2 regions of the Streptomyces sp. NPDC002306 genome follow, and region 2 is predicted to be linked to the other one. Evidence: predicted binding sites of a transcription regulator. Region 2 holds the regulator's gene; the other holds the start of a gene.
What was found. The regulator HrcA, encoded in region 2, represses chaperone genes, less so after heat shock. The targets are predictions, from matches to a motif close to TTNGCACTCNGNNNNNCNGAGTGCNAA.

Region 1 (9,303 bases), on a different contig from region 2:
GGCCGGGCAGCAGGGTGGCGCGCACCGCCCCCGGGGCCGTCCCGAACCACAGCACCGCCTCCTTCACGTCCCCGCCGTCCGAGATCCACTCGGCCTCGGCCTCGGCGGGAACCGCCTCGTGCGGAATGCCGGGCGCGACCTTCAGAGCGGCGTGCGGGGCCTTGCGGGCCGCGTCCACCGCCCACGACAGCGGCGGCGAGTACGCCTCCGGGTCGAAGATGCGGCCACGGCCGCCCCGGCGTGCCGGGTCCACGAAGACGGCGTCGTAGGACGACGCGTCCACCTCCGTGACGTCCGCCTCCCGCACCTCGATCAGACCGGCCAGCCCCAGCGCGTCGGCGTTCGCGCGTGCCACGGCCGCCGTCGACGGGTCGCGGTCCACGGCGAGGACGCGGATGCCCGCGCGGGCGAGCGCGATCGCGTCGCCGCCGATACCGCAGCACAGGTCGGCGACCGAGGTCACGCCGAGCTCCGCGAACCTTCGCGCGCGGTACGTCGCCACCGACGCGCGGGTGGACTGCTCCACTCCGTTCGGGGTGAAGAACATCCGCTCCGCGTCCTCGGCCGCGAACTTCGCCGCCGCCCGCTGCCGCAACCGCGCCTGGCCGAGTGCCGCCGACACCAGCTCGGCGGGGTGGTCGCGGCGCATCCGGGTGGCGACGGCGAGTTCGTCGGCGGGGGCGGTGTCGCGCACCTCGTCGAGGAGGGCGCGGCCTTCGGGCGTGAGGAGGGCGTGCAGGTCGTTCACCGGCTCATTGTGGGCCAGTCGGTGGACGGTGTGCCTCCGGTGGCGGTGTCGGGGCGGGTTCGGGGCTGTGGCCTGGGAGGATCCGGCACCATGCGAGTGGTCGTACAAGATGACAAAAGTAGTTTTGTAGGGATGTCGAGGAGCTCCGGAGCTCGCCGGGCCGCCCGGTTCCGTCGGCTCTCCCGGCTCTCCCGGCTCTCCGGGGTCCGTCGGCTCTCCCGGCCCTCCCGGTTCCGTGGGGGCATCGCCGTGCTCGCCGTCGTCGCCGTCGCCTCGGGCTGTGCGCAGGGCGACGACGAGGGGGTCCGCCCGGCCCCCGGACAGCCGCGGCCCCTCCTGGCACCCCCGGCCCGCGCCCTCGACTCCTACGCGAGCAAGCTGCGTGCCGACTACGCGACCCGGGCCGCCGCGGCCAGGCACTGGGGTCTGAAGAAGGTCCCCCTGCTGCCCCCGCGGCCCCCGGCGCGCAAACCGAAGATCATCGCGCGCGACGGCTTCGAGGTCGACGGCCAGGAGGAACTGGACCTGCCCCCGGTCTTCACCTCGATCCCCACCAAGAAGAAGATCGTCTTCCTCACCATCGACGACGGCTCCGACAAGGACCCGACGTTCCTGCGCATGATGAGCGACCTGAAGATCCCGTACACCGCCTTCCTCAGCGACTACCTGATCAAGGACGACTACGGGTTCTTCAAGAAGATGCAGCGCAGGGGGGTGGTCCTGAACAACCACACCCTCCACCACCCCTACCTGCCCGGGCTGTCGTACGACGAGCAGAGGCACGAGATCTGCGCCATGCAGGACGTGATCGAGAGGCACTACGGCAAGCGCCCGACCCTCTTCCGCCCGCCGTACGGCAACTACAACCAGGACACCCTGCTCGCCGCGAAGTCCTGCGGCATCAAGTACGCCCCGATCTGGGACGAGGAAGTCTTCGTCGACCACTGGGAGTACCGCGAGTGGGACCAGGACCTGCACCCCGGGGACATCATCCTCACCCACTTCCGGGGCCGGTCCGACTGGGACGGCACGATGCCCGACATGATCCGCCGGTTCATGAAGAAGGTGACCGGCGAGGGGTACGCGGTGGCCCGCCTGGAGGACTACCTGTGAGGCTGCGGGCGCTGACCGCGGGAGCGCTCACCACGGGACTGCTGGCGTCGGCCCTACTGCTCACCGGCTGCGCCCAGTCCGTCGACCCGATCGAACGGCTGGGCAAGAAGGCGGCCCAGCGGGTACGGCCGCACGGCCCGGCCGGCCGGCCGGGCTACCGCCACTGGGGCCTCACCGCTCCGCTGGCCCCGGCGCCCAGCCCGGCGGCCCGGCCGCTCGCCGGTACCGAGGGCCGCGGTCTTCCGCCGGTGGTCGACCATGTGGCGACCCGGGACAAGGTCGTCTTCCTCACCTACGACGACGGCGCCGAACGCGATCCGCTGTTCGTCGACATGGTCCGTGAACTGCGGCTGCCGGTCAGCATGTTCCTCACGGACAGCGTCGTCGGACCGGCGTACGGCCACTTCGCGCGGCTGCGGTCGGTCGGCGCGAACCTCCAGAACCACACCCTCGACCACCCCTCCCTGCGGGGGCTGCCCTACGCGGGCCAGCGCGCGGAGATCTGCGGCCAGCAGGACAAGCTCAAGTCCCGCTTCGGCGTGCGCCCGCGCCTGTTCCGGCCGCCGTACGGGACGTACGACGACACCACCCTGCGGGCCGCGGCCGACTGCGGGATCGCGACGGTGGTGCTGTGGCGGGTGTCGATGGGCACCGACGACCTGACCTACACCGGGGACGGCGCCCACCGGCTGCTGCCCGGCGACATCGTGGCCGTCGGCCCGGACGAGACCCCGACCCCGACCCTGCGCGAGCGCACGACCCGCCTGCTGCGCGCCATCCAGGAACAGGGCCTGACGGTGGCCCGACTGGAGGACTACGTCTGATTCCCCCTCCGCGAGCCCGGGGGTGGTTCAGGGCCGGCCAGGGGGCCCGACGCACCCGAATACCGACGCCGCGCCGCGATCAATTGGCACTCCGCTTGACCGAGTGCTAATCGCGGTCATAGTCTCGGCCCTGGCACTCCCCACTGGAGAGTGCCAACAGCGACGGGCAGGTCCGGCACCCGCGACGACGGATCCACCTGGTCGCCACCTCAGACAGTTAACCCCGTGAGATCTCCGAAGGGGGAGGTCGGATCGTGACGACCACCAGCTCCAAGGTTGCCATCAAGCCGCTCGAGGACCGCATTGTGGTCCAGCCGCTCGACGCCGAGCAGACCACGGCCTCTGGCCTGGTCATCCCGGACACCGCCAAGGAGAAGCCCCAGGAGGGCGTCGTCCTGGCCGTGGGCCCGGGCCGTTTCGAGGACGGTAACCGTCTTCCGCTCGACGTCGCCGTCGGCGACATCGTGCTGTACAGCAAGTACGGCGGCACCGAGGTGAAGTACAACGGCGAGGAGTACCTCGTCCTCTCGGCTCGCGACGTTCTCGCGATCATCGAGAAGTAGTCACCTCGCTTCTTCGCGAAGCACTTTGCTTTTCAGCTGCGCCCCTGGCCCCCGCGACCATTAATCAGCCGGGCGTCGGGGGCGCAGCGTCGTTCACCCTGAGATTCACCTCGAGATTTCCGAGAGGGCCAACGCTCCCATGGCGAAGATCCTGAAGTTCGACGAGGACGCCCGTCGCGCCCTCGAGCGCGGCGTCAACAAGCTTGCCGACACGGTCAAGGTGACGATCGGCCCCCGCGGCCGCAACGTCGTCATCGACAAGAAGTTCGGCGCCCCGACCATCACCAACGACGGCGTCACCATCGCCCGCGAGGTCGAGATCGAGGACCCGTTCGAGAACCTCGGTGCCCAGCTGGTGAAGGAGGTGGCCACCAAGACCAACGACGTCGCTGGTGACGGCACCACCACCGCCACCGTGCTCGCCCAGGCGCTCGTGCGCGAGGGCCTCAAGAACGTCGCCGCCGGCGCCTCCCCGGCCTCCCTGAAGAAGGGCATCGACGCGGCCGTCAAGGCCGTCTCGGAGGACCTGCTCGCCTCGGCCCGCCCGATCGACGAGAAGTCCGACATCGCCGCCGTCGCCGCGCTGTCCGCCCAGGACCAGCAGGTCGGCGAGCTCATCGCCGAGGCGATGGACAAGGTCGGCAAGGACGGTGTCATCACCGTCGAGGAGTCCAACACCTTCGGTCTGGAGCTGGACTTCACCGAGGGCATGGCCTTCGACAAGGGCTACCTGTCGCCGTACTTCGTGACGGACCAGGAGCGCATGGAGGCCGTCCTGGAGGATCCCTACATCCTCATCAACCAGGGCAAGATCTCCTCCATCCAGGACCTGCTGCCGCTGCTGGAGAAGGTCATCCAGACCAACTCCTCGAAGCCGCTGCTGATCATCGCCGAGGACGTCGAGGGCGAGGCCCTGTCGACCCTGGTGGTCAACAAGATCCGCGGCACGTTCAACGCCGTCGCCATCAAGGCCCCCGGCTTCGGCGACCGCCGCAAGGCGATGCTGGAGGACATGGCGATCCTGACCGGCGCCACGGTCATCGCCGAGGAGGTCGGCCTCAAGCTCGACCAGGCCGGCATCGACGTGCTCGGCTCGGCCCGCCGCGTCACCATCACCAAGGACGACACCACGATCGTCGACGGCGCGGGCAACACCGCGGACGTCCACGGCCGCGTCGCGCAGATCAAGGCCGAGATCGAGAACACGGACTCCGACTGGGACCGCGAGAAGCTCCAGGAGCGCCTCGCGAAGCTGGCCGGCGGCGTGTGCGTGATCAAGGTCGGCGCCGCCACCGAGGTGGAGCTGAAGGAGAAGAAGCACCGTCTGGAGGACGCCATCTCCGCGACCCGCGCCGCGGTCGAGGAGGGCATCGTCTCCGGTGGTGGCTCCGCTCTGGTCCACGCCGCCAAGGTCCTCGAGGGCAACCTCGGCAAGACCGGCGACGAGGCCACCGGTGTCGCCGTCGTCCGCCGCGCGGTCGTCGAGCCGCTGCGCTGGATCGCCGAGAACGCCGGCCTGGAGGGCTACGTCATCACCTCCAAGGTCGCCGAGCTCGACAAGGGCCAGGGCTTCAACGCCGCCACCGGCGAGTACGGCGACCTGGTCAAGGCCGGCGTCATCGACCCGGTGAAGGTCACCCGCTCCGCCCTGGAGAACGCGGCCTCCATCGCCTCCCTCCTCCTGACGACCGAGACCCTGGTCGTCGAGAAGAAGGAAGAGGAAGAGCCGGCCGCCGGCCACAGCCACGGCCACTCGCACTGACGCACACCGGCAAGCAACACCGGTAGGCCGTGCCGCCCAGGCACCCCTCACCGGCCCGGTCGCTTCGCCCCGTCGCACCGCGGCGGGGCGAAGTGCTGTCCCGCGGCCTGGACATCGACCTCCGGCGCAGTGAGCCTCGCTCGGCACCGAGGGACCGTCCGAAACCGGTCCCGGCTCCGGACAGGCCCTCGGCCAGGTCGAAGGTCATGCCGAACCGCCCCGTCAGTCGCGGCGGATCAGCTCCGGATCGATCCGGCGCCCGGCCAGGGGCAGTGAGCCCGCTGCCGCTGCCGCCACCACTCCCGCCGCCGCCACCGCCAGCAGGGGGAGGCCGGCGACATCCCAGCGGATCGCCCCGCCACCGGTGATCAGATAGCTGGACTCCGCGAGCTTCCCGGTGACGACCGCCAGGGCGAGGCCGAGACCGAGCGGCAGCACCACCTGGAGGCACTGCACGGCCCGCATGGTCCGGGCCCGGGCACCGATCAGGGTGATGGCGGTGACCTGCGCACGGCGTTCGACCGCGCGGTCGGTCACGGACACCAGGAACGCGGCCACGCCGATGACCAGCCCCATGATCATGCCGAGGGCCAGCAGGGTCTCGACGACCGCGATCTGTTCGAGCCCCTGCACGTTCAGCCCGACCAACTCGACCTCGGCGACGGGCGCGATCGCCCCGATGCCGTCGAGGACCTGGCGGACCTGCCCCGGCTCCGAGCTGCTGGTGAGTACGAGGTCGGCGTCACGGGGCCGGGCGTGTGCGGGCAGCGCCGACGGAGGGACGAGGAGTTCGGCGTTGATCACGGCGGACGCGGAGTACCCGCTGTAGACGATCTCGTCGGTGGGGAAGCCGATGTCCAGGTGCCCGGTTTCGCTCCCCGACAGGCGGAACCGGAACGGTGTGCCCGGCTTCACCCCGGATCCGGAACCGGAGTTGGGGTCGACGAGCTGCATCACCTTGCCGTCCACACAGCCCTCGGAGCGCTGGACCATGCGCTCCAGTTGCGCGCAGCTGGCGACCAGGGCGATGGTCGACGACGCGAACGCGTCCTCGGGACTGTTTCTCGTGAGGTCGACCCAGGAGTTCATCATGACCGCGTGGGAGCGCACCCCGGCCAGGTCGTGGAGCTCGCCCTGCTCGCCCGGCGTGAGAGCGGACAGGGCCAGGGAGTAGTCCTGCACCGGTCCGGACGGCCGGCTGACCTGCTCCAGCTGGATGAGCACACCCTGGGCGAGCGAGGCGGCGTAGACGAGGAGCACGAGACCGGTGACGACCCTCATCGTGCTCCCGGGCTCCGCCTCGTTGCGGCGCATCGCCAGGTTGAGCGTGAGGGACTGCGTGGACGCCGCCAGGCGGCGGGCGAGGACGTACGAGATCAACGGGAGCGTGAGCACGAGCCCGACGCCGGTCAGTACGACGCCGCCGACCACGAGCAGCGCGTTCACGCCCAGACTCGACGCGGGGTGCCCGAGCGCACCGCTGACGCAGAAGCCGGACACGATGCCCATGCCGGCGATCAGGAGGAGAGCGCCCCATTTGGACGGCGGCCGCGGGAGCGCGGTGCGGCGTACCGCCAGCGGGTTGGCGGCGGCTTCCCGCGCGCTCCTGCGGCCGACGAACCAGGCCAGAGCCGGGCAGCCGATCAGACACACGGCGACGGTCGTCGCGGACAGGGCGCCGTCGCCGGGATACCACCGCAGCGCGGGCAGCCCCGTCCTGGCCATCACCTGGTTGAGGACCCCGTACTCACCGAGGCCGAGCACCGCGCCCAGCAGTGCGGCCATCACGGTCTCCGCCGCGTTCACCCGCTGGGTGCCCTTGACGCTGAGGCCGAGCAGGCGCAACGCCGCCAGGCGCCGCGTGCGGCTGGCGGCGGACAGCCGCGCGCAGACGGTGAGGAAGATCCCCAGGGGCAGCAGAACCAGCGTGGCCAGGGCGAACCGTACGTCCGTCAACGTGGACGGCTCCACGGCGGGGGACGGGGCGTAGTCGTACCCGAACCCCTTCAGGGTCCGGCCCTCGTGGGCGATCCGGTCGCGGGTGGTGCCGACGTACGCGTACAGCTCGTCCGGGTGCGCGAGCCCGGCCCCCGCGATGGTTCCCTTCTCCCGTCCCGGCAGCAGCCCCTTGACGGCGGGCGCCTCGCGCAGGAGGTCGTGGACCCGTGGCGAGACGAACACCTCGCCGGGGCCGGGGAGCCGGGTCAGACCAGGCGGGGCCGACCGCGTTCCCTCGGTGCCCCGGGCGATGAACACACGGGTGAACGGCCTGGATCCGTACGCGTCCGAGCGCTGCACGACGAGCGTGCCGTCCGCCGGTCCTCCGGAGGAGGTGACGGGCTGCCGTGCCGCGGCCCGGCCGTCGTGGGCGTGCAGGATCGCCGGCACGGTGAGGACGAGGGCCAGGCAGCAGACACCGAGGGAGCCGCCGGCCGCCATCAGGAAGAAGCGGGTGCGGTTGCCCCGCCCCGCACCGAAGAGCAGTCGCAGACCGAGCAGGAATTCCGTCACGCCGCACCTCGCGGCGTGAGCACCCCGTCCGCCATGGTGTAACGGGTGTCGGCCTGTGCGGCCACTCCGTGATCGTGCGTCACCAGGAGGACGGCGGTGCCCTGCGAGCGGGCCAGTCCGAGGAACTCCTTGAGCACGGCGGAGGCGTTGGCGCTGTCCAGGGAGCCGGTCGGCTCGTCCGCGAAGACGACCGCGGGCCGGTGGACCAGGGCGCGTGCCACCGCGACGCGCTGGCTCTGTCCGCCCGAGACCTGTGCGGGCCGGCGTTCACGCAGCTCGCCGAGGCCGAGCCGCTCCAGCACTTCGCCCGCTCTGGCGAGAGCGGGCCGCTTGCGCTGTCCGGCCAGGCGCAGCGGCAGCGCGGTGTTCTCCTCGATGGTCAGCTCCGGCAGCAGTTCGCCGTACTGGAAGACGAACCCGAAACGTTCCCGGCGCAGGGTGCTGATCTCGTCGTCGGAGAGGTCACCGAGTGAGCGCCCTTCGAAGCGCACCTGACCGCGGGTCGTCGGCAGGACGCCGGCGAGGCAGTAGAGCAGCGAGGACTTTCCGGAGCCGCTCTGCCCTGTGAGGGCCACGACCTCACCCGGGGCGACCGAGAGGTGGGCGTCGCGGACGGCCTGCTGGTTGCCGTAGGAGAGGTCGATCCCTACGGCCGAGATGATGTCTGACGTACTGATGGCTTCCCCCAAAGAAGCGAGCGGGCCCAGGGGTATGTGTCCCTGGGCCCGCGGTCCTGCCGGAGCTCCGCCTACCTCTGGTAGTGCTTCGTCGACGAACAGTTGTCAGGGTTGAGCGAGCCCTTGTCACGGCAGACGCGGATGTAGGCGTCGTCGGTGTGCAGAGCGGCGCCGTCCCAGTTCAGCTGGTCGAGCGGAACGGTCCGCTTCTGCTTGCCGTTGTAGCGGCTCCAGTCGTAGCCCTCGACGCGGACCTGCACGTAGACGTTGTGACCGTCATCGTTGTCGGTGTCTTTCAGCTTGCCCTTCCACTCGAAGGCGCCGTGGTTCTGGTGCGCGGGCCAGAAGGCGTACTGGCCGCTGGTGAACGAAGCGCCGCCGGTGGACAGCGTCGGAATGGTGTGCCACGAGACGGCTGCGGCCGTCCCCGCGCTGAGGGCGAACAGGCCTGCGGCTATCGCGCCGACTGCCAACTTGCGTATGTTTTCCTCCCGTTGTTCATGCATGGCGCCGGATGGTCAGGTCCGGAGCCGCCGTGAACCTAGCAGCCATGAACGGGGGTGAATGGCATGGTCAATTCAACTCTGTCCACTTTCGATCAGGTTTCCGAGTGGTCGGCTTTGCCTTCGCTCGACCTTTGCATGGCTTGGGCTTGGCCATCAGCTGAGCTTTATCTGAGGGATGGTGACGAATCGTCAGTGTTGAGCGGCACGGAACTCGATGCCGTCGTCCCACCGGTCACGACCACTCGGACGGTCCTGCCGGGGCCGCGGGGTCGTCGAGCGGAGCGTGAAGGTGGTCACGGGGAGGTCGGCGCCGCGTCCGGAAAAGCCCTCGTTCCCGGTGTCCGGGAACGAGGGCTTCGCCCCTCGCGGGTCCTTGGAACGGCGACGGCTCAGTTCTCCAGTGCGTCCAGCACCCCCAGCTGCGCCATCAGCCCCAGCCTGTCGTACTGCCACCACCCCTCGACGATCTTCCCGTCCGCCCCGCACCCGAAGACGGTCGTGCCGGTCATCGTGACCTGCCTGCCGGTGGCCGGGATCCCCAGGAAGTCGCCGCGGTGCGTGCCCTGCCACGTCCAGCGCGTGCACACCTGCTCGCCCTG
Region 2 (9,303 bases):
GCTGCGCGGGTCTCGACGCGGAACTGATCGCTGAGCGCATCAGGCGCCTGGTCCACGAGTTCGGCGGCCGGCCACCGGAGGACGACCTGGCCCTGCTGGTGCTCCAGGCGGAATAGCCAGGGCGTCCCGGGGCCACGGCGTGGCCGGTGCGGGTGCGGGTGCGGGTGCGGGTGCGGGTCCGCGCTCCGCCCGGTTCGGTCCGCCTGGCCCGGGGACCATCCGAGCGTGCGGGACAATGGGGGACATGCCTTCCGCACTCCCCGACGGCGAGCCCGTCCCCGGCGACGGCGTGCTCCCCGCCTCCGCGCTCGCCGGAGCCGCCGGCCGCCCCCTCGGGTTCTACCTGCACGTCCCCTACTGCGCGACCCGCTGCGGCTACTGCGACTTCAACACCTACACCGCGACCGAGCTGCGCGGCACCGGCGGCGTCCTCGCCTCCCGCGAGAACTACGCCGACACCCTGATCGACGAGATCCGCCTGGCCCGCAAGGTCCTCGGTGACGACCCGCGCGAGGTGCGCACGGTCTTCGTCGGCGGCGGCACGCCCACCCTGCTGCCCGCGGACGATCTCGTCCGGATGCTGGACGCGATCCGCGCCGAGTTCGGGCTGGCGGCGGACGCGGAGATCACGACGGAGGCGAACCCGGAGTCGGTGGACCCGGCCTATCTCGCCACGCTCCGGCACGGCGGCTTCAACCGGATCTCCTTCGGCATGCAGAGCGCCAGGCAGCACGTCCTGAAGATCCTCGACCGCACCCACACCCCCGGCCGGCCGGAGGCCTGTGTCGCCGAGGCGCGCGCGGCGGGCTTCGCACACGTCAACCTGGACCTGATCTACGGCACACCCGGCGAGTCGGACGACGACTGGCGGGCCTCCCTGGACGCGGCGCTGGGGGCCGGCCCCGACCACGTCAGCGCGTACGCCCTGATCGTCGAGGAGGGCACCCAGCTCGCCCGCCGCATCCGGCGCGGCGAGGTCCCCATGACGGACGACGACGTCCACGCGGACCGGTACCTGATCGCGGACGAGGCGCTGTCGGCGGCGGGCTTCGACTGGTACGAGGTGTCGAACTGGGCGACCTCCGAGGCGGCCCGCTGCCTGCACAACGAGCTGTACTGGCGCGGAGCCGACTGGTGGGGCGCGGGACCCGGCGCGCACAGCCACGTCGGCGGGGTGCGCTGGTGGAACGTGAAGCACCCGGGGGCGTACGCGGCGGCGCTGGGGGGCGGCCGTTCACCGGGCGCCGGGCGGGAGATCCTCTCCGACGAGGACCGGCGGGTGGAGCGGATTTTGCTGGAGCTGCGGCTGCGGGAGGGCGTACCGCTGGACCTGCTCCACGAGGCCGGCCGCACGGCCGCGCGACGGGCCCTGTCGGACGGGCTGCTGTCGCCGGAGCCGTACGAGGCGGGCCGCGCGGTGCTCACCCTGCGCGGGCGACTGCTGGCCGACGCGGTGGTGCGGGACCTCGTGGACTGAGGCGGCGACGCGGGGATCCGGCGGACCGAGGCGGTCGTACGGGACCTCGTGGACCGAAGGGGCGTCCGCGGCCGGGCCGCCACACCCTCCGACCACGAGGCCTTGTGGCCGCCACACCCTCCGACCACGAGGCCCTGTGGCCGTCAGACCGTCACGAAGTCGATCAGTTCCTCGACCCGCCCCAGCAGCTCCGGCTCCAGATCCTTGTACGACCGCACGCGGGACAGGATCGCCTGCCACGCGGCCCCCGTGTTCTGCGGCCACCCCAGTTCCCGGCACACGCCGGTCTTCCAGTCCTGCCCGCGCGGGATCCGGGGCCAGGCCTCGATCCCCAGGGACGACGGCTTCACCGCCTCCCAGATGTCGATGTACGGGTGGCCCACCACCAGTGCGTGCGCGCTCGTCACCGACGCGGCGATCCGGGACTCCTTGGAGCCCGGCACCAGGTGGTCCACCAGCACGCCCAGCCGGGCGTCCGGTCCGGGGGAGAAGGCGGCCACGATCGAGGGCAGGTCGTCCACGCCCTCCAGGTACTCCACGACCACGCCCTCGATGCGCAGGTCGTCCCCCCACACCTTCTCGACCAGCTCGGCGTCGTGCCGGCCCTCGACGTAGATGCGCCCGGCGCGGGCCACCCGGGCCCGTGCGCCGGGCACGGCGACCGAGCCGGACGCCGTACGGGCGGGGCGCGGCGGGCCGCCCGCGGCGGGCCGGACCAGCGTCACCACCCTGCCCTCCAGGAGGAAGCCCCGCGGCTCCAGGGGGAACACCCGGTGCTTGCCGAAGCGGTCCTCCAGCGTCACCGTGCCCGCCTCGCAGCGGATCACCGCGCCGCAGAAGCCCGTACCGGGCTCCTCGACCACCAGACCGGGCTCGGCGGGGACCTCCGGCACCGGCTTGGGCTTCTTCCACGGCGGCGTCAGGTCGGCTGAGTACGAGCGCATTCGGATGACGATAGGAGAAGCCGTCGGCGAGGGCTCACGACACGCCGAAACGCTCCGCGAGCGCGTCCCGCTGCGCCCGCACGAAGGCCGCGTCCACCACCGCCCCGTGACCGGGCACGTACAGCGCGTCCTCGCCGCCCAGGGCCAGCAGCCGGTCCAGCGCCGCGGGCCAGCGCGCCGGAACCGCGTCGGGGCCGGCCTGCGGCGCGCCGGACTCCTCGACCAGGTCGCCACAGAACACCACCACCGGGTCGCCCGGCACCACGACCGCGAGGTCCCGGGCGGAGTGCCCCGGGCCCACGTCGGCCAGCAGGACGGACGGGCCACCGGCCGGTTCCAGGCGCAGACCGCCCCGGACGGCGTGATGCGGACGCGCGAGAGCGTCGGCCGCCTCCCGCGCGGCCGTGGCGTCGAGGCCGTTGCGCACCGCGTCCGCGCGCATCTCCTCACGCCCGTCCCCGAAAGCGTCACGTGCGACGGCGTCACGTCCGACTGCGTCACGTCCGACGGCGTCCGGTCCGTCGACGGCGTCCGGTCCCGCGAGGCCGTCCGGTCCCGCGTCCGCGCTCTCGCCCGCCGCCGCCCACACCGTTGCGTCCGCGAACGCCGCCGCCCCGAAGACGTGGTCGAAGTGGGGGTGGGTGAGTGCGAGAAAGCGCACACGGCACCCGGCGATCGCCTCCGCCTGCCCGCGCAGCCGGGCGCCCTCCGCCAGACTCGAACCGGCGTCGACCAGCAACGCGGAACCGGCCCCCACGACCAGCCCCACCGTGCAGTCCCACACCGGCAGACGGCACCGGCCGACCCCCTCGGCCAGCCGCTCCCACCCCAGCTCTTCCCAAGTCACCGTCATGCGGCGACGCTAGCGGTAGGAGCGGGCCCGCCACGACGTCGCAGGCCCAGCCTTGCCCGGGGCGTACCCCACGGCCGTACACTGGCTCGGGGAACGCTGGCACTCGCACGCGCAGAGTGCCAGGAACCGGGACGACACGGGAAGACGGCCGAGGCGACGACATGCTGGAGGTGTGCGCGAGATGCTGAGCGAACGCAGGCTCCAGGTGCTGCGCGCCATCGTCCAGGACTACGTCGGCACCGAGGAGCCGGTGGGCTCCAAGGCGCTCACCGAGCGGCACAACCTCGGTGTCTCGCCGGCCACCGTGCGCAACGACATGGCCGCCCTGGAGGACGAGGGGTACATCGCCCAGCCGCACACCAGTGCCGGGCGCATCCCCACCGACAAGGGCTACCGGCTGTTCGTCGACAAGCTCGCGGGCGTCAAACCGATGACGGCGCCCGAGCGGCGCGCGATCCAGAACTTCCTCGACGGGGCCGTCGACCTCGACGACGTAGTGGCCCGGACCGTGCGGCTGCTCGCGCAGCTGACGCGGCAGGTCGCCGTCGTGCAGTACCCGTCGCTGACCCGGTCCACGGTGCGGCACGTGGAGCTGCTGTCGCTGGCCCCGGCGCGCGTGATGCTGGTGCTGATCACCGACACCGGCCGGGTCGAGCAGCGGGTGGTCGACTGCCCGGCGCCGTTCGGCGAGACCTCCCTGGCGGATCTGCGGGCCCGGCTGAACAGCAGGGTCGCGGGGCGCCGGTTCGCGGACGTGCCGCGGCTGCTGGAGGACCTCCCGGACGCCTTCGAGGCGGAGGACCGCGGTACGGTCTCGACGGTGCTCTCCACCCTGCTGGAGACGCTCGTCGAGGAGAACGAGGAGCGGCTGATGATCGGCGGCACCGCCAATCTGACCCGCTTCGGACATGACTTCCCTCTCACGATCCGCCCGGTGCTGGAGGCGCTGGAGGAGCAGGTCGTGCTGCTGAAGTTGCTTGGCGAGGCGGGTGATTCGGGCATGACCGTACGCATCGGTCACGAGAACGCCTATGAGGGACTCAACTCCACTTCCGTGGTCTCGGTCGGCTACGGTTCGGGCAACGAGGCGGTCGCCAAGCTCGGTGTGGTGGGACCGACCCGCATGGATTACCCGGGAACGATGGGAGCGGTACGCGCAGTGGCACGGTACGTCGGACAGATCCTGGCGGAGTCGTAGGTGGCCACGGACTACTACGCCGTTCTCGGCGTGCGCCGCGACGCGTCGCAGGAAGAGATCAAGAAGGCCTTCCGGCGGCTCGCGCGCGAGCTGCATCCGGACGTCAACCCCGATCCGAAGACCCAGGAGCGGTTCAAGGAGATCAACGCCGCTTACGAGGTGCTGTCGGACCCGCAGAAGAAGCAGGTCTACGACCTCGGCGGCGACCCGCTCTCCCAGGCCGGCGGGGCCGGCGCGGGTGGCTTCGGCGCGGGTGGCTTCGGCAACTTCTCGGACATCATGGACGCCTTCTTCGGCACGGCGTCGCAGCGCGGGCCGCGCTCGCGCACGCGCCGCGGCCAGGACGCGATGATCCGGCTCGAGATCGAGCTGGACGAGGCGGCCTTCGGCACGACGAAGGACATCCAGGTCGACACGGCGATCGTCTGCTCCACCTGCAACGGTGAGGGCGCGGCGCCGGGGACGAGTGCCCAGACGTGTGACATGTGCCGCGGTCGCGGTGAGGTGTCGCAGGTCACGCGGTCCTTCCTGGGCCAGGTCATGACGTCCCGCCCCTGCCCCCAGTGCCAGGGCTTCGGGACCGTCGTCCCGACGCCCTGCCCGGAGTGCGCGGGCGACGGCCGGGTGCGCTCCCGTCGGACGCTGACGGTGAAGATCCCGGCCGGTGTCGACAACGGCACGCGGATCCAGCTTGCCGGTGAGGGCGAGGTCGGGCCCGGTGGCGGTCCGGCCGGAGACCTGTACGTCGAGATCCACGAGATGCCGCACGCGATGTTCCAGCGGCGCGGGGACGACCTGCACTGCACGGTGACGCTCCCGATGACGGCGGCGTCCCTCGGCACGAAGGTGCCGCTGGAGACGCTGGACGGCATGGAGGAGGTCGACATCCGGCCCGGCACCCAGTCCGGCCAGTCGATCCCGCTGCACGGCCGGGGCGTCACGCATCTGCGCGGCGGTGGCCGGGGCGACCTCATCGTCCACGTCGAGGTCCAGACCCCGAACAAGCTCGACCCCGAGCAGGAGCGCCTGCTGCGGGAGCTGGCCAAGCTGCGCGGGGAGGAACGCCCGCAGGGGCAGTTCCAGCCCGGGCAGCAGGGGCTGTTCTCCCGGCTGAAGGACGCGTTCAACGGCCGCTGACGGCCGGTCCGCGACCGGCGTCGGTCCACGACCGACGCCGGTTCGCCGCCGGTGTCCGCCCGCCTCCGGACGGGCCGAGACCGGCCCCGCGCCGCGGTGAAGGCCCGATTCGGACTTGTTCGAAGGACGTGACAACATGCCGTCATGTCCTCCGCACTGACCGATCTCTGCGCCCGTCCGATCGTGCAGGCCCCCATGGCGGGCGGTGTCTCCGTGCCGCGGCTCGCCGCCGCCGTCTGCGAGGCGGGCGGTCTCGGGTTCCTGGCCGCCGGGTACAAGACCACCGACGGCATGTACCAGGAGATCAAGGAGCTGCGGAGCCTCACGGCCCGCCCCTTCGGCGTGAACCTCTTCATGCCGCAGCCGGAGTACGCGGAGACCGGAGCCGTAGAGGTCTACGCCCACCAGCTGGCCGGCGAGGCCGCCTGGTACGACACGGAACTCGGCGACCCGGAGAGCGGCCGGGACGACGGATACGACGCCAAGCTCGCGGTGCTGCTGGACAACCCGGTGCCGGTCGTCTCCTTCCACTTCGGCGTCCCGAGCCGGGACGTGCTGGACTCGCTGCGCCGGGCCGGCACCTTCACCCTGGTCACCGCCACCACGGCCGAGGAGGCCCTCGCCGTGGAGCGCGCGGGCGCCGACGCGGTCATCGTGCAGGGCGTGGAGGCGGGCGGCCACCAGGGCACCCACCGTGACCTCCAGGAGATCGACGGCTCCGGCATAGGACTGCTCGCGCTGCTCGCGCAGATCCGCGAGACGGTGAGCCTGCCGCTGGTCGCCGCCGGCGGCATCATGCGCGGCGGCCAGATCGCCGCCGTGCTCGCGGCCGGCGCCGCCGCCGCGCAGCTCGGCACGGCGTTCCTCGCCACCCACGAGTCAGGCGCGGCCGCCGTGCACAAGCAGGCGCTCACCAACCCGCTGTTCGTCCGCACGGAGCTGACCCGCGCCTTCTCCGGACGGCCGGCCCGCGGCCTGGTCAACCGCTTCCTGCGCGAGCACGGGCCGTACGCGCCCGCCGCCTACCCGGAGGTCCACCACCTCACCTCGCCGCTGCGCAAGGCCGCCGCCAAGGCCGGTGACGCCCAGGGCATGGCGCTGTGGGCGGGCCAGGGCCACCGCATGGCCCGCGAACTGCCCGCCGGGCGGCTGGTCGAGGTGCTGGCCGCCGAACTGGACGCGGCGGTGACGGCTTCGTCGGCCCTGCCGGGGTCGACCGCGTTTCCCGGGGAGGGTGCCCGATGACCGCGCCGGTGTTCGTGGTCGGGCACTTCGACGCGGGCGGCGGCGGACGGTACGTCCTCGACGGCGCCGAGGGGCGGCACGCGGTCTCGGTGAAGCGGCTGCGGCCGGGGGAGGACGTGATCCTCACCGACGGCGCCGGGCGCTGGGCGGACTGCGTCGTGCTGGACACCGAGGGCAAGGACCGGCTGATCGTCCAGTTGGACACCGTGTCGGAGGAGCCGGCCCGGGAGCCCCGCATCACCGTCGTACAGGCGCTGCCCAAGGGCGACCGGGGCGAGGTCGCCGTCGAGACCATGACCGAGGTCGGGGTCGACGCGATCGTGCCGTGGGCCGCCTCGCGCTGCATCACGCAGTGGAGGGGCGAGCGCGGGCTGAAGGCGCTCGGCAAGTGGCGGGCCACCGCCCGCGAGGCCGGCAAGCAGTCCCGGCGGGTGCGGTTCCCCGAGGTCGCGGACGCCCTGTCGACCAAGCAGGTGGGCGCGCTGCTGGCCGGGGCCGCCTTCGCCGCCGTACTGCACGAGAGCGGTGACGCGCCGCTGGCCGCCGCCGAACTGCCCGCCGAGGGCGAGATCGTGCTCGTGGTCGGGCCCGAGGGCGGGGTCTCCCCCGAGGAGCTGGCACTGTTCGAGGAGGCGGGGGCGCGGCCGTACCGCCTCGGCCCCAGCGTGCTGCGCACCTCCACCGCGGGGACCGCGGCCGCGGCCCTGCTTCTCGGCCGCACCGGCCGCTGGTCATGACCGCCTGGAGGACACCGTGGAACTCGCCCAGGTCCGGCTGCTCGTCACCGACTTCGCCGCCTGCTACCGGTTCTACGCCGACGTCCTCGGCCTGAAACCGCAGTCGGGGGCCACCGACGGGCCGTACGAGAAGTTCAGCCCCGCCGCCGGATCCGCGGGCATTGCCCTCCAGGACCGGGCGATGATGGCGGGCGTGCTCGGCGAGCTGGGCGACTCGGCGACGGGCCACCGCTCCCTGGTGGTGCTGCGCGTCGACGACCTGGACACCTACTGCGCGCGGATCGCCTCCCGGGGCGCGACCCTGCTGCACGGCCCGGCCGCCCTGACCGACCGGATGCGGGTGGCCCACCTCAAGGACCCGGAGGGCAACCTCGTGGAGCTTCAGGAGTGGCAGCTGCTGCGCGGCTGACACCGGCGGAGTCGAACAGTCCGGCGCAACCTCGTCCCTTCGGTGACGGCACGCGGTCTACCGCCCGGCGGCCAGGAGTGGCACGCTGCCGTCCATGGGGGCTTTGAGACGGATTCGGGCCCGCCCGCGCGGGACGCGGGCGATGGCCGTGACGGTGCTCGCGGTGACCGCCGCGGCCGGTGTCGTGGCGTGCGATCCGGGCGGCCTGGGCTCCGCCTCGGTGGCGTACACGACCGACCAGACCGCGACGAAGGAACTCCAGCGCCGGAAGGTGGACGTGCAGTGGCTGAGCTGCACCGCCGACTTCGGTGACGCGACGGCCACGGCCGGCGCGAACACCGTCGCCACCGTCGACTGCCAGGGCCGGACGGACGACGGCCGGGACATCACCGTCACCGGGAAGGTCACCCGGGCCGTCGACGGGGCCTGTGTGCGCGGGGACCTGACCGCCCGGGTGGGCGGCAAAGAGGTGTTCCGGGTCAGCGGCCTCGGTGACTGCGACGCCACGCACTCGCCCGTCGGCGGAGGTCCCGGCGGTCAGCAGGGGCGGCCCACCACCACGGTGACCGTCACCAGGACCGTCTGGTGCGTGGACGATCCGCATTGCCGGCCGGTCGAAGGCAAGTGAACGGCCCCCTGTCGGCGGGCGGCGCCGCTGCATAGGGTGATCGTGTGACCCAGCCTGCTGCCTCCGCGCCCACGTCGGCTTATCCCCGTTTCCCGCACCTGCACGGCGAGTTGGTCGCCTTCACCGCCGAGGACGACGTGTGGCTCGCGCCCCTCGACGGCGGACGGCCCTGGCGGGTCAGCGCCGACAACATGCCCGTGACGCTGCCGCGGATCTCGCCCGACGGCACCACCGTCGCCTGGACCTCCACCCGGGACGGCGCCCCCGAGGTGCACATCGCCCCCGTCGACGGAGGCCCCGCCAAGAGGCTTACATACTGGGGCAGTTCGACGACCAGGGTGCGCGGCTGGACCCCGGACGGCGAGGTCCTCGTCACCAGCAGCGAGGGGCAGGCGAGCCCGCGCCGCAGCTGGGCGCGCGCCGTCCCGCTCGACGGCGGACCGGCGGCCGTCCTGCCCTACGGGCCCGTCGGTGACGTGGCGTTCGGGCCGCACACCGTGCTGCTGTCCGCGCCGATGGGCCGCGAGGCCGCCTGGTGGAAGCGCTACCGGGGCGGTACGGCGGGCAAGTTGTGGATCGACCGCGACGGCGACGGCTCGTTCACACGGCTGCACGAGGAACTGGACGGCAACCTGGAGTTCCCGGCGTGGGCGGGCGAGCGCATCGCCTTCCTCT

Region 1: groES (co-chaperone GroES) is a predicted target of HrcA. The motif match lies at 2,769-2,795, and genes of this name have one in related genera.

What each region holds. Positions count from the first base shown of each region.
Region 1 is NZ_JBSFCK010000019.1:12,016-21,318, reverse strand. It holds gene ACWCQK_RS28685 (class I SAM-dependent methyltransferase) at 1-748, opposite strand, end outside; gene ACWCQK_RS28680 (polysaccharide deacetylase family protein) at 881-1,861, shown strand; gene ACWCQK_RS28675 (polysaccharide deacetylase family protein) at 1,858-2,685, shown strand; gene groES (co-chaperone GroES) at 2,940-3,248, shown strand; gene groL (chaperonin GroEL) at 3,388-5,010, shown strand; gene ACWCQK_RS28660 (ABC transporter permease) at 5,233-7,521, opposite strand; gene ACWCQK_RS28655 (ABC transporter ATP-binding protein) at 7,518-8,210, opposite strand; gene ACWCQK_RS28650 (hypothetical protein) at 8,270-8,671, opposite strand; gene ACWCQK_RS28645 (ester cyclase) at 9,094-9,303, opposite strand, start outside.
Region 2 is NZ_JBSFCK010000003.1:25,046-34,348, reverse strand. It holds gene ACWCQK_RS07885 (SpoIIE family protein phosphatase) at 1-116, shown strand, start outside; gene hemW (radical SAM family heme chaperone HemW) at 245-1,477, shown strand; gene ACWCQK_RS07875 (DUF3097 domain-containing protein) at 1,621-2,421, opposite strand; gene ACWCQK_RS07870 (MBL fold metallo-hydrolase) at 2,456-3,274, opposite strand; gene hrcA (heat-inducible transcriptional repressor HrcA) at 3,456-4,472, shown strand; gene dnaJ (molecular chaperone DnaJ) at 4,473-5,609, shown strand; gene ACWCQK_RS07855 (nitronate monooxygenase) at 5,754-6,854, shown strand; gene ACWCQK_RS07850 (16S rRNA (uracil(1498)-N(3))-methyltransferase) at 6,851-7,591, shown strand; gene ACWCQK_RS07845 (VOC family protein) at 7,608-8,000, shown strand; gene ACWCQK_RS07840 (hypothetical protein) at 8,143-8,628, shown strand; gene ACWCQK_RS07835 (S41 family peptidase) at 8,673-9,303, shown strand, end outside.